DNA from 3 places in the Kluyvera huaxiensis genome. Region 3 is predicted to be linked to each of the others. Evidence: predicted binding sites of a transcription regulator. Region 3 holds the regulator's gene; each other region holds the start of a gene.
The links. The regulator LexA, encoded in region 3, represses DNA repair genes until DNA is damaged. The targets are predictions, from matches to a motif close to TNCTGTATGTACATACAGNA.
Positions count from the first base shown of each region.

Region 1: the regulator LexA is predicted to act here: its motif matches at 1,664-1,683, upstream of ABOC97_RS05285 (DNA translocase FtsK 4TM domain-containing protein).
Region 2: the regulator LexA is predicted to act here: its motif matches at 1,703-1,722, upstream of sbmC (DNA gyrase inhibitor SbmC).

Region 1 is NZ_JBEFLV010000003.1:279,212-282,327, forward strand. Features, by position in the region: gene trxB (thioredoxin-disulfide reductase) at 1-579, opposite strand, end outside; gene lrp (leucine-responsive transcriptional regulator Lrp) at 1,131-1,625, shown strand; gene ABOC97_RS05285 (DNA translocase FtsK 4TM domain-containing protein) at 1,747-3,116, shown strand, end outside.
Region 2 is NZ_JBEFLV010000014.1:62,888-66,003, reverse strand. Features, by position in the region: gene ABOC97_RS15230 (metal-dependent hydrolase) at 1-36, opposite strand, end outside; gene ybcJ (ribosome-associated protein YbcJ) at 178-390, opposite strand; gene folD (bifunctional methylenetetrahydrofolate dehydrogenase/methenyltetrahydrofolate cyclohydrolase FolD) at 392-1,258, opposite strand; tRNA gene ABOC97_RS15215 (tRNA-Arg) at 1,513-1,589, shown strand; gene sbmC (DNA gyrase inhibitor SbmC) at 1,739-2,209, shown strand; gene ABOC97_RS15205 (serine hydrolase domain-containing protein) at 2,314-3,116, opposite strand, start outside.
Region 3 is NZ_JBEFLV010000025.1:40,499-43,614, forward strand. Features, by position in the region: gene plsB (glycerol-3-phosphate 1-O-acyltransferase PlsB) at 1-606, opposite strand, end outside; gene ABOC97_RS20600 (diacylglycerol kinase) at 792-1,160, shown strand; gene lexA (transcriptional repressor LexA) at 1,260-1,868, shown strand; gene dinF (MATE family efflux transporter DinF) at 1,937-3,116, shown strand, end outside.

The DNA.
Region 1 (3,116 bases), on a different contig from region 3:
ATCCATCAGACGCTTGATCAGAATTTTTTCCGCACGGAATGAGTCACGACGGTGAATCAGGTGCACTTCTGAGGCGATGTTAGACAGATACAGCGCTTCTTCAACGGCCGTGTTACCGCCGCCGATAACCGCGACTTTCTGGTTGCGATAGAAGAAACCGTCACAGGTTGCGCAGGCAGAAACGCCGCGACCTTTAAAGGCTTCTTCGGACGGCAGACCCAGGTAGCGGGCAGAGGCACCGGTAGCGATGATTAAGGCATCACAGGTGTATTCGCCGCTGTCGCCGGTCAGGCGGAACGGACGATTTTGCAGATCGACGCTGTGGATGTGATCGAAAATAATTTCGGTCTCAAATTTAGTTGCATGCTCGTGCATACGTTCCATCAGCAGCGGACCGGTCAGGTCGTTTGGATCGCCAGGCCAGTTTTCCACTTCGGTTGTGGTGGTCAACTGACCGCCTTTTTCCAGCCCGGTAATCAGTACCGGTTGCAGGTTTGCGCGTGCAGCATAGACCGCAGCGGTGTATCCCGCAGGTCCAGAACCAAGGATTAGCAGCTTACTGTGTTTGGCCGTGCCCATGAGATCCCCATAATTGTTGGCAGTCATTGGTCTGGATTGTAGGGAATTTGTAGACGTAAAAAAAGAGCATCGCGATTTTGTTAACGATATGTGTAATAGAACAGGCCGATTGATTGCTTGTTTTAACATCAATAAATATAACAATTTCTACTGCACGCTGCGGAATTATAAGACGATTACATGTCAATCAAGCCGGGGTGTTAATGAATATCTGGCATGTTGTACTAAAAAAAGATGTTTTGCTTTGACAATCCCCTGTGCTTTTGCGACAACATTCAAGGAAGAAGAAAAGCAGTGTTTCGCGTGTGGTGAATTTTCATGCACGCAAATGCCATTTTTACCCGGTTTACTGAAATCTACGTATGGTGTGGACAGATACCATACGTGATGTCGGAGAGTGACCGCGAGGCGCCGGGGCTTCTCATACGCATACCCTGGGATATGCGTCGTTGCAGCAACAACGGCGTATTGAAATCGGGATAAGGCTCTGAACAGTGAAGTGACACAGAGTCAAGACAGGAGTAGGGAAGGAATACAGAGAGACAATAATAATGGTAGATAGTAAAAAACGCCCTGGCAAAGATCTCGACCGCATCGATCGCAACATTCTGAATGAGCTGCAAAAAGATGGGCGTATTTCGAACGTCGAGCTTTCCAAAAGAGTAGGACTTTCTCCGACCCCGTGCCTCGAGCGCGTACGTCGCCTGGAACGACAGGGTTTTATTCAGGGCTATACCGCGCTGCTAAACCCGCATTACCTGGATGCATCACTGCTGGTATTTGTTGAGATTACTCTGAATCGTGGTGCACCGGACGTGTTTGAGCAATTTAACACCGCTGTGCAAAAACTTGAAGAAATTCAAGAGTGTCATCTGGTTTCTGGTGATTTCGACTACCTGTTGAAAACGCGTGTGCCGGATATGTCGGCTTACCGTAAGCTTCTCGGCGAGACTTTGCTGCGCCTGCCGGGCGTCAACGACACCCGTACTTATGTGGTTATGGAAGAAGTCAAACAGAGTAATCGTCTGGTAATTAAGACCCGCTAAAACGGAACAGGTGCAAAATCAGCGCAGTTTGATTACACTCCTGTTAATCCATACAGCAACAGTGTCGGGGCAATCTGACACTGTTGTCCGTTTTTAGCATTTGGCACCTGGAGAGCCTTTCTTGAGCCAGGAATATACAGAAGACAAAGAAGTCAAACTGACAAAACTCAGCAGCGGACGCCGACTCCTTGAGGCGTTACTCCTTTTATGCGCCATTTTTGCCGTTTGGCTAATGGCAGCACTACTGAGCTTCAATCCTTCCGATCCCAGCTGGTCACAAACGGCCTGGCATGAACCTATCCATAATTTGTGTGGCGCCTCGGGCGCATGGCTTGCTGATACCCTGTTTTTCATCTTTGGTGTAATGGCTTATACCATTCCGGTGATTATCGTGGGTGCCTGCTGGTTTGCCTGGAAACGCCGGGCAAGCGAAGATTACATCGATTATTTTGCCGTCTCGCTGCGTTTAATTGGCGTGCTGGCTATCATCCTGACCTCCTGTGGTCTGGCGGCGATCAACGCCGATGATATCTGGTATTTTGCATCCGGCGGCGTGATAGGCAGCCTACTGAGTACCGCACTGCAACCGATGCTGCACAGCAGCGGCGGCACCATTGCGCTTTTGTGCATTTGGGCTGCGGGGTTGACGCTGTTTACCGGCTGGTCCTGGGTCAGCATTGCCGAGAAGATGGGCAGTTGGATCCTCAATATTCTGACCTTTGCCAGCAACCGTACGCGTCGCGATGATTCGTGGGTTGAAGAAGACGACTACGAAGAAGACGAGTACGAAGAGGAAGAAGGGGATACAGCGCCGAAGTCGAAAGTGTCGCATGAGTCCCGTCGCGCACGTATCCTGCGCGGTGCTCTGGCGCGTCGTAAACGTATCGCCGAAAAATTTGCGAATCCGATGGGTCGCATGACCGATGAGGCATTGTTCTCCGGTCGACGTATGGACGATCCGCAAGAAGCCGAGCGCTATGCGGCTAAAGCCGATCCGGATGATGTCCTGTTCTCCGGCGCCAGCGCGACGCGTGCAGCGGATTACGATGAATTTGATCCGCTGCTGAGTGGCCACACGGTGACGGAAACTATCGCCACCGCGGCGGCAGTCGCCACAGCACCCGCCTGGGCGGCCGATGGCGTTCAGCCTGGCAATACCCCTGATGTTGCATGGCAACAATCTCCAACAGCAGAAAATGGGGCGCTGGAGCAGCAACTGGCTTACGAACAGCCGCAATATGCTCAACCGCAGCAACCGGCTTACGAACAGCCTCAATATGCTCAACCGCAGCAACCGGCTTACGAACAGCCGCAATATGCTCAACCGCAGCAACCGGCTTACGAACAGCCGCAGTATGCTCAACCGCAGCAACCGGCTTACGAGCAGCCGCAGTATGCTCAACCGCAGCAACCGGCTTACGAGCAGCCGCAGTATGCTCAACCGCAGCAACCGGCTTACGAGCAACCGCAATATGCTCAGCCGCAGCAACC
Region 2 (3,116 bases), on a different contig from region 3:
CAGCGGTACGGCAGCATGAGTGATAATCGTTGGCATCGGGTGTCCGTCAACAGAAAGGAAAAACAAAGTATTAACGGAAAACGCAGGGAATGCAGCAGAGGGATATTCTGAAATTTTGCCAATAAAAACCCGGCGTTGCAGGGCTTCGCCGGGTAATAAGACGCTCTACCGTACGGATTAGGCGGTAACGGTTACGCTCTGGCCTTCAAAATTCACGGTTTGGCCGGCGACAATTTTGCAGCGCTTGCGGGTTTCCACCGCACCGTCAACTTTCACCAGACCGTCGGCAATGGCGATTTTCGCCTGTGCGCCGCTTTCGCTCCAGCCTTCCAGTTTCAGTAAGTCACAGAGTTCCACATGCGGATGCTTACCCAAAGAAAATGTTGCCATCTTATGCCTTCTCCACGTCGTGATACTCTTCACACGCCTGTAAGGTGTTTTCAATCAGGGTGGCGACGGTCATTGGCCCGACGCCGCCCGGTACCGGGGTGATGTAAGACGCGCGCGCGGCGGCATCTTCAAACACCACATCGCCGACTACTTTACCGCTTTCGAGGCGATTAATCCCGACATCAATCACGATGGCACCTTCTTTAATCCACTCACCGGGGATAAAACCAGGTTTACCGACTGCCACAATCAGCAGATCCGCGTTTTCCACGTGGTGACGCAGATTTTTGGTGAAGCGGTGGGTGACGGTGGTGGTGCAGCCAGCCAGCAGCAGCTCCATGCTCATCGGACGACCCACGATGTTGGATGCGCCAATCACCACGGCGTTCAGGCCATAGGTGTCGATGTTGTAGCGTTCCAGCAGCGTTACGATGCCGCGCGGCGTGCACGGACGAAGGCGCGGCGCGCGCTGGCACAGGCGACCCACGTTGTACGGATGGAAGCCGTCTACGTCTTTATCCGGGTCGATACGTTCCAGAACTTTCACGTTATCGATGCCGGCTGGCAGCGGAAGCTGGACCAGAATGCCGTCGATGGTGCTATCGGCGTTCAGGGTATCAATCAGCGTCAGCAGTTCCGCTTCGCTGGTGGTTTCCGGCAGATCGTAAGAGCGGGAGATGAAGCCCACCTCTTCGCAGGCTTTGCGCTTGCTGCCGACATAAATTTGCGATGCGGGATTGCTGCCAACCAACACAACGGCCAGCCCAGGAGCGCGTTTTCCGGCCGCAACGCGAGCCTTCACTTTTTCCGCAACTTCAGAGCGCACCTGCTGCGCAATCGTTTTACCGTCAATAATCTTTGCTGCCATCAGGATAAATATTCCATCTGTCATTCACGAAGGGGGGATGTACATATTTTGTCAGATGCGAGGCTCGCTGTCAGTTATCGTTTGCGAGTTTTCAACGGAAAGTGTTTTTGCTGAACTGTTGAGCGATTGTTGACGCGACTTTATCCACTGCCGCATTCAACGCAGGTTTCACGAGGAAATGGATTGACTCATCGGTCAGTGACCGTATAATTCCACGCGCTTCACCCCATCAGGAAGTTTTGACTTCCCCCAGTGCGCCCTTAGCTCAGTTGGATAGAGCAACGACCTTCTAAGTCGTGGGCCGCAGGTTCGAATCCTGCAGGGCGCACCATTTTCTTAATTTTTCCCCAATGCAATCACCTCGTTATACGCTCCCTGGCAAGAGTGCGAATCTGCTCACATAATGTTCACTGTTCGTTTGTCTAAACCCGAGAATAAGAATTATACTGTATGAAATTACAGTATGGTAACGGAGGCAGTATGGACTATGAGATTAAGCAGGTGAAACCGCGCAAAATCGCAGGTTTTCATATGGTTGGGCCGTGGGAACAGACGGTCAAACAAGGCTTTGAGCAGTTGATGAAGTGGGTTGACGGTCAACAGATTCCCGCCCAGGAGTGGCTTGCCGTCTATTATGACAACCCGGACGAAGTGCCAGCGGAAAAGCTGCGCTGCGATACGGTAGTTTCGGTGGCCGATGACTTTGTCGTGCCAGCTCACAGTGACGGCGTGATGACGGCGGAAGTGGCCGGAGGCTTGTACGCTGCGGCGCACGCTCGTGTCGAAAACCATGATTTTGCCACGCCGTGGTATCAGTTTTTCGATAGCGTTCTGAAAGATGAAACGCACCGGTTGGCGGCTAAACCCTGTTTTGAAATTTACCATAACAACGGGGCGGAAGACGGTTACTGGGATATTGAAATGTATGTCGCGGTAGAGCCGAAAGCGTAATGAAAAATGCCAGAGCGCGTTGGCGGCTCTGGCGTTGTTACCAGCGAATTCCTGTTGCGGTCTATGACGCCTTAAAGGGAGTCTAAGGAAGTACCAATTGGCGCTTAGCGCAGCGTTTTGGCAATAGCGCTGAACATCAGCGAGGCCTCAAGCGGCTGTGCGCTGAACGATGGCTCCGCCTGCGGCCAGGTTGACCACTGGACGATCACCAGGTTTTCTGCGCGGTTGACCATGATCATCTGACCAAAAATCCCCAGCGCCCACATCGAACCTTTCAGCGAATCCCTGGCCGTTGGCACCACGTTTTTTGCATTGGCAGGCACTTCATTATTCCACCACTGGTAGCCGTAAATTCCCTGAGGGTGTGCCGCCGATACCGATTTTTGCGCCGTATTCCAGTTGGCCGATTGCGCGACCCAGTTATCCGGCAGGATCTGTTTGCCGTTTGGCAACTGACCATTGTGCAGGACGAATTCACCAAAGCGGCCCCAATCTTCCAGCGTGGCGTTAAAGCCGTGCGCGCCGACGTCGTGCTGGCCCTTGGTATAGGAATGCCATACGCCGTCGTTGGCCATACCGTATGGTTGCCAGATGGTCTGTTCCAGATAGCTAGCGAGCGTCATGCCAGTTGCGCGTTCCAGCACATCGCCCAGCAGCCAGGCGCCGCCGGAAGAGTAAGACCAGACTTCGCCCGCCGGATGCGCGCGTTTCAGGCCCGATACCAGCGTACGAACGCACTCGTAGGCCCCCGGATGTGCCTCACATTGCGTCAGTTTGGCAAAATCAGACTGTGGGTTGGTGTAATCTTCGTTCCACGCCACGCCGGAAGTGTGCTGAATCAACTGCTTAAGCGTGACGCCGTCCCAGGCGGTGCCTTTCAGATCCGGTTCATACTGCGTCACCAGGT
Region 3 (3,116 bases):
ACGCTGGCGAGCGAAGTGCATACGGGCAACGCGGGCCAGCTTCTGGGCGATGGTCTTATCCGTGCCGTGTTCATCGGCCATGCGGCGTAGAGAAACGGACGGAGAGAAACGCACGAAACTATCGCGACCCAGCCAGGAGACGGCGAAGAATTTCTGGAAGCCGTTCAGCATCCGCAATGGCGGATTGACTTCACCTTTCTCGCGACCCGGAGAACGCCCAAACATCACCGACACCGGCACCATTTGCACATCCAAATGTGGATTGCTGCGGTGCAAGTCGAGGTAGTCGTGGAACAGTTTGATCGACTCTTCTTTCGGCGTGTAGTAGGTGAACACGCGCGGGCCGCCGTGAATGAACACGTAGCGCGGCAGCAGAGTGCCGTCGATTTCTAACGGTTCAAGCGGATCGGGCAGGTCGTGCGCAAGGCACTGGGCGCGCAGCGTCAGTAAGTCGGCCTTAGAGTTGTAAGGCAGGACGTACATAATTGGACGTGATGTATCAAGCCCCAATTCCTGGGCAGGTTCTGCCGGAATAGACTTGCTCTTTACCAGAACACTTAATGGTAAATTCAGTAATTTGTAGTAAATTCGTGGCCAGCCGGACATAAACGATGTAAAGCCTCTGGTTAATCATGCAAATGCGCGGCAAGAATATCAGAAAGTCGGCAGAATTTCTGTTCTACCGGTTCTTAATAATACACTAAGTGATTCGCGCGGCGGCAAGGCGGTAAACCCAGCAGCAACGTGAAGTACGCATTGTCATTGACGTCATAACGTAAAAGGTTCTTGAGATGGCCAATAATACCACTGGGCTCACCCGAATTATCAAAGCAGCTGGATATTCCTGGAAAGGATTTCGCGCGGCATGGATCAACGAAGCCGCGTTCCGCCAGGAGGGGGTTGCATCCGTACTGGCAATTATCATTGCCTGCTGGCTGGATGTTGACCCTATCACCCGCGTGCTGCTTATCGGCTCCGTCCTGTTGGTGATGATAGTGGAAATTCTCAATAGTGCACTGGAAGCGGTCGTCGACCGTATTGGCTCTGAGTATCACGAGCTGTCAGGGCGAGCGAAAGATATGGGCTCAGCCGCCGTGTTGCTGTCGATTTTTGTCGCTCTGATCACCTGGGCTATCCTGCTGTGGGCTCATTTCCACTAAAGCTGTGAAAACTGCCTGATTTCCTGCGTTTTATGGTTCCAAAATAGGCACTAGCTGTATATACTCACAGCATAACTGTATATACACCCAGGGGGCGGAATGAAAGCGTTAACGACCAGGCAGCAAGAGGTGTTTGATCTCATCCGGGATCATATCAGCCAGACGGGCATGCCGCCGACGCGTGCGGAAATTGCTCAGCGCTTGGGGTTCCGTTCCCCGAATGCGGCTGAAGAACACCTGAAAGCGCTGGCGCGTAAAGGAGTTCTTGAGATTGTCTCCGGAGCCTCTCGTGGTATCCGCCTGCTGGTGGAAGAAGAAGTGGGCCTACCGCTGATTGGCCGCGTTGCGGCGGGCGAGCCGCTGCTGGCGCAGCAGCACATTGAAGGCCATTACCAGGTCGATCCATCGCTGTTTAAACCGAGTGCCGACTTCCTGCTGCGCGTCAGCGGCATGTCGATGAAAGATATCGGTATTATGGATGGCGATCTGCTCGCGGTGCATAAAACCCAGGATGTGCGTAACGGCCAGGTCGTCGTCGCGCGTATCGATGAAGAAGTGACGGTGAAACGCCTGAAAAAACAGGGTAACGTCGTCGAACTACTGCCGGAAAACAGCGAGTTTTCCCCTATCGTGGTCGATCTGCGTCAGCAGAGTTTCTCCATCGAAGGGCTGGCCGTTGGCGTTATCCGCAACGGCGAGTGGCTGTAACACTCCCTTCTCTCAAATGGCTGTGATACTTCCGTTATCACAGCCTTTTTTCTTTCTGGTTCTCACTCATGCCGCTACTGACTTCCGCCGATAAGGCCCTGTGGCGCCTTGCGCTACCAATGATCTTCTCAAATATCACCGTGCCTCTGCTAGGGTTGGTGGATACCGCCGTGATTGGCCATCTCGACAGCCCGGTCTATCTGGGCGGCGTGGCCATTGGCGCGACCGCAACCAGCTTCCTGTTTATGCTGCTGCTGTTCTTGCGTATGAGCACCACCGGCCTGACGGCGCAGGCGTTTGGCGCCAAAGACCCCCAGGCGCTGGCGCGAGCGCTGGTACAACCGCTGCTGCTGGCGCTGGGTGCCGGTCTGCTGATCATCTTGTTTAAAAATCCGCTGATTCATCTCGCGCTGTCTATCGTTGGCGGCAGCGGCGAAGTGCTGGAGCAGGCGCAGCGTTTTCTCTCCATCCGCTGGCTAAGCGCTCCGGCTTCGCTGGCAAATCTGGTGCTGCTGGGCTGGCTGTTGGGCGTACAGTACGCGCGTGCACCGGTCGTGCTGCTGGTGGTGGGCAACGTACTCAATATCGTCCTCGATCTGTGGCTGGTGATGGGGCTGCATATGAACGTGCAGGGGGCGGCGTTAGCGACGGCCATCGCCGAGTACGCGACCTTGCTGGTCGGTTTAGGGATGGTACGTAAGGTACTGGTAATGCGCGGGATTTCCTGGGCGATGCTGAAAATGGCCTGGCACGGCAACTTCCGGCGTTTGCTGGCGTTGAACCGTGACATCATGCTGCGCTCGCTGTTGCTGCAACTGTGCTTTGGTGCGGTAACCGTTTTTGGTGCTCGTCTTGGCAGCGATATTGTCGCGGTGAATGCCGTGCTGATGACCATGCTTACCTTCACCGCCTACGCGCTGGACGGCTTCGCCTATGCGGTTGAAGCCCATTCTGGTCAGGCCTACGGCGCGCGCGACGGCAGTAAACTACTGGAGGTCTGGCGAGCGGCATGCCGTCAGGCCGGTGTGGTCGCACTGGCGTTCGCGTTGGTTTATGCCGTTTTGGGGGAACATATCGTGGCGCTGCTGACGTCCATTCCCGAGCTACGCGAGCTGGCTGACCGCTACGTTATCTGGCAGATGGTGCTCCCGATAATCGGCGTGTGGTGTTATCTGCTTGATGGCATGTTTATCGGCGCGACGCGCGGCGCGGAGATGCGTAACAGCATGGCCGTTGCGGCGGCGGGAT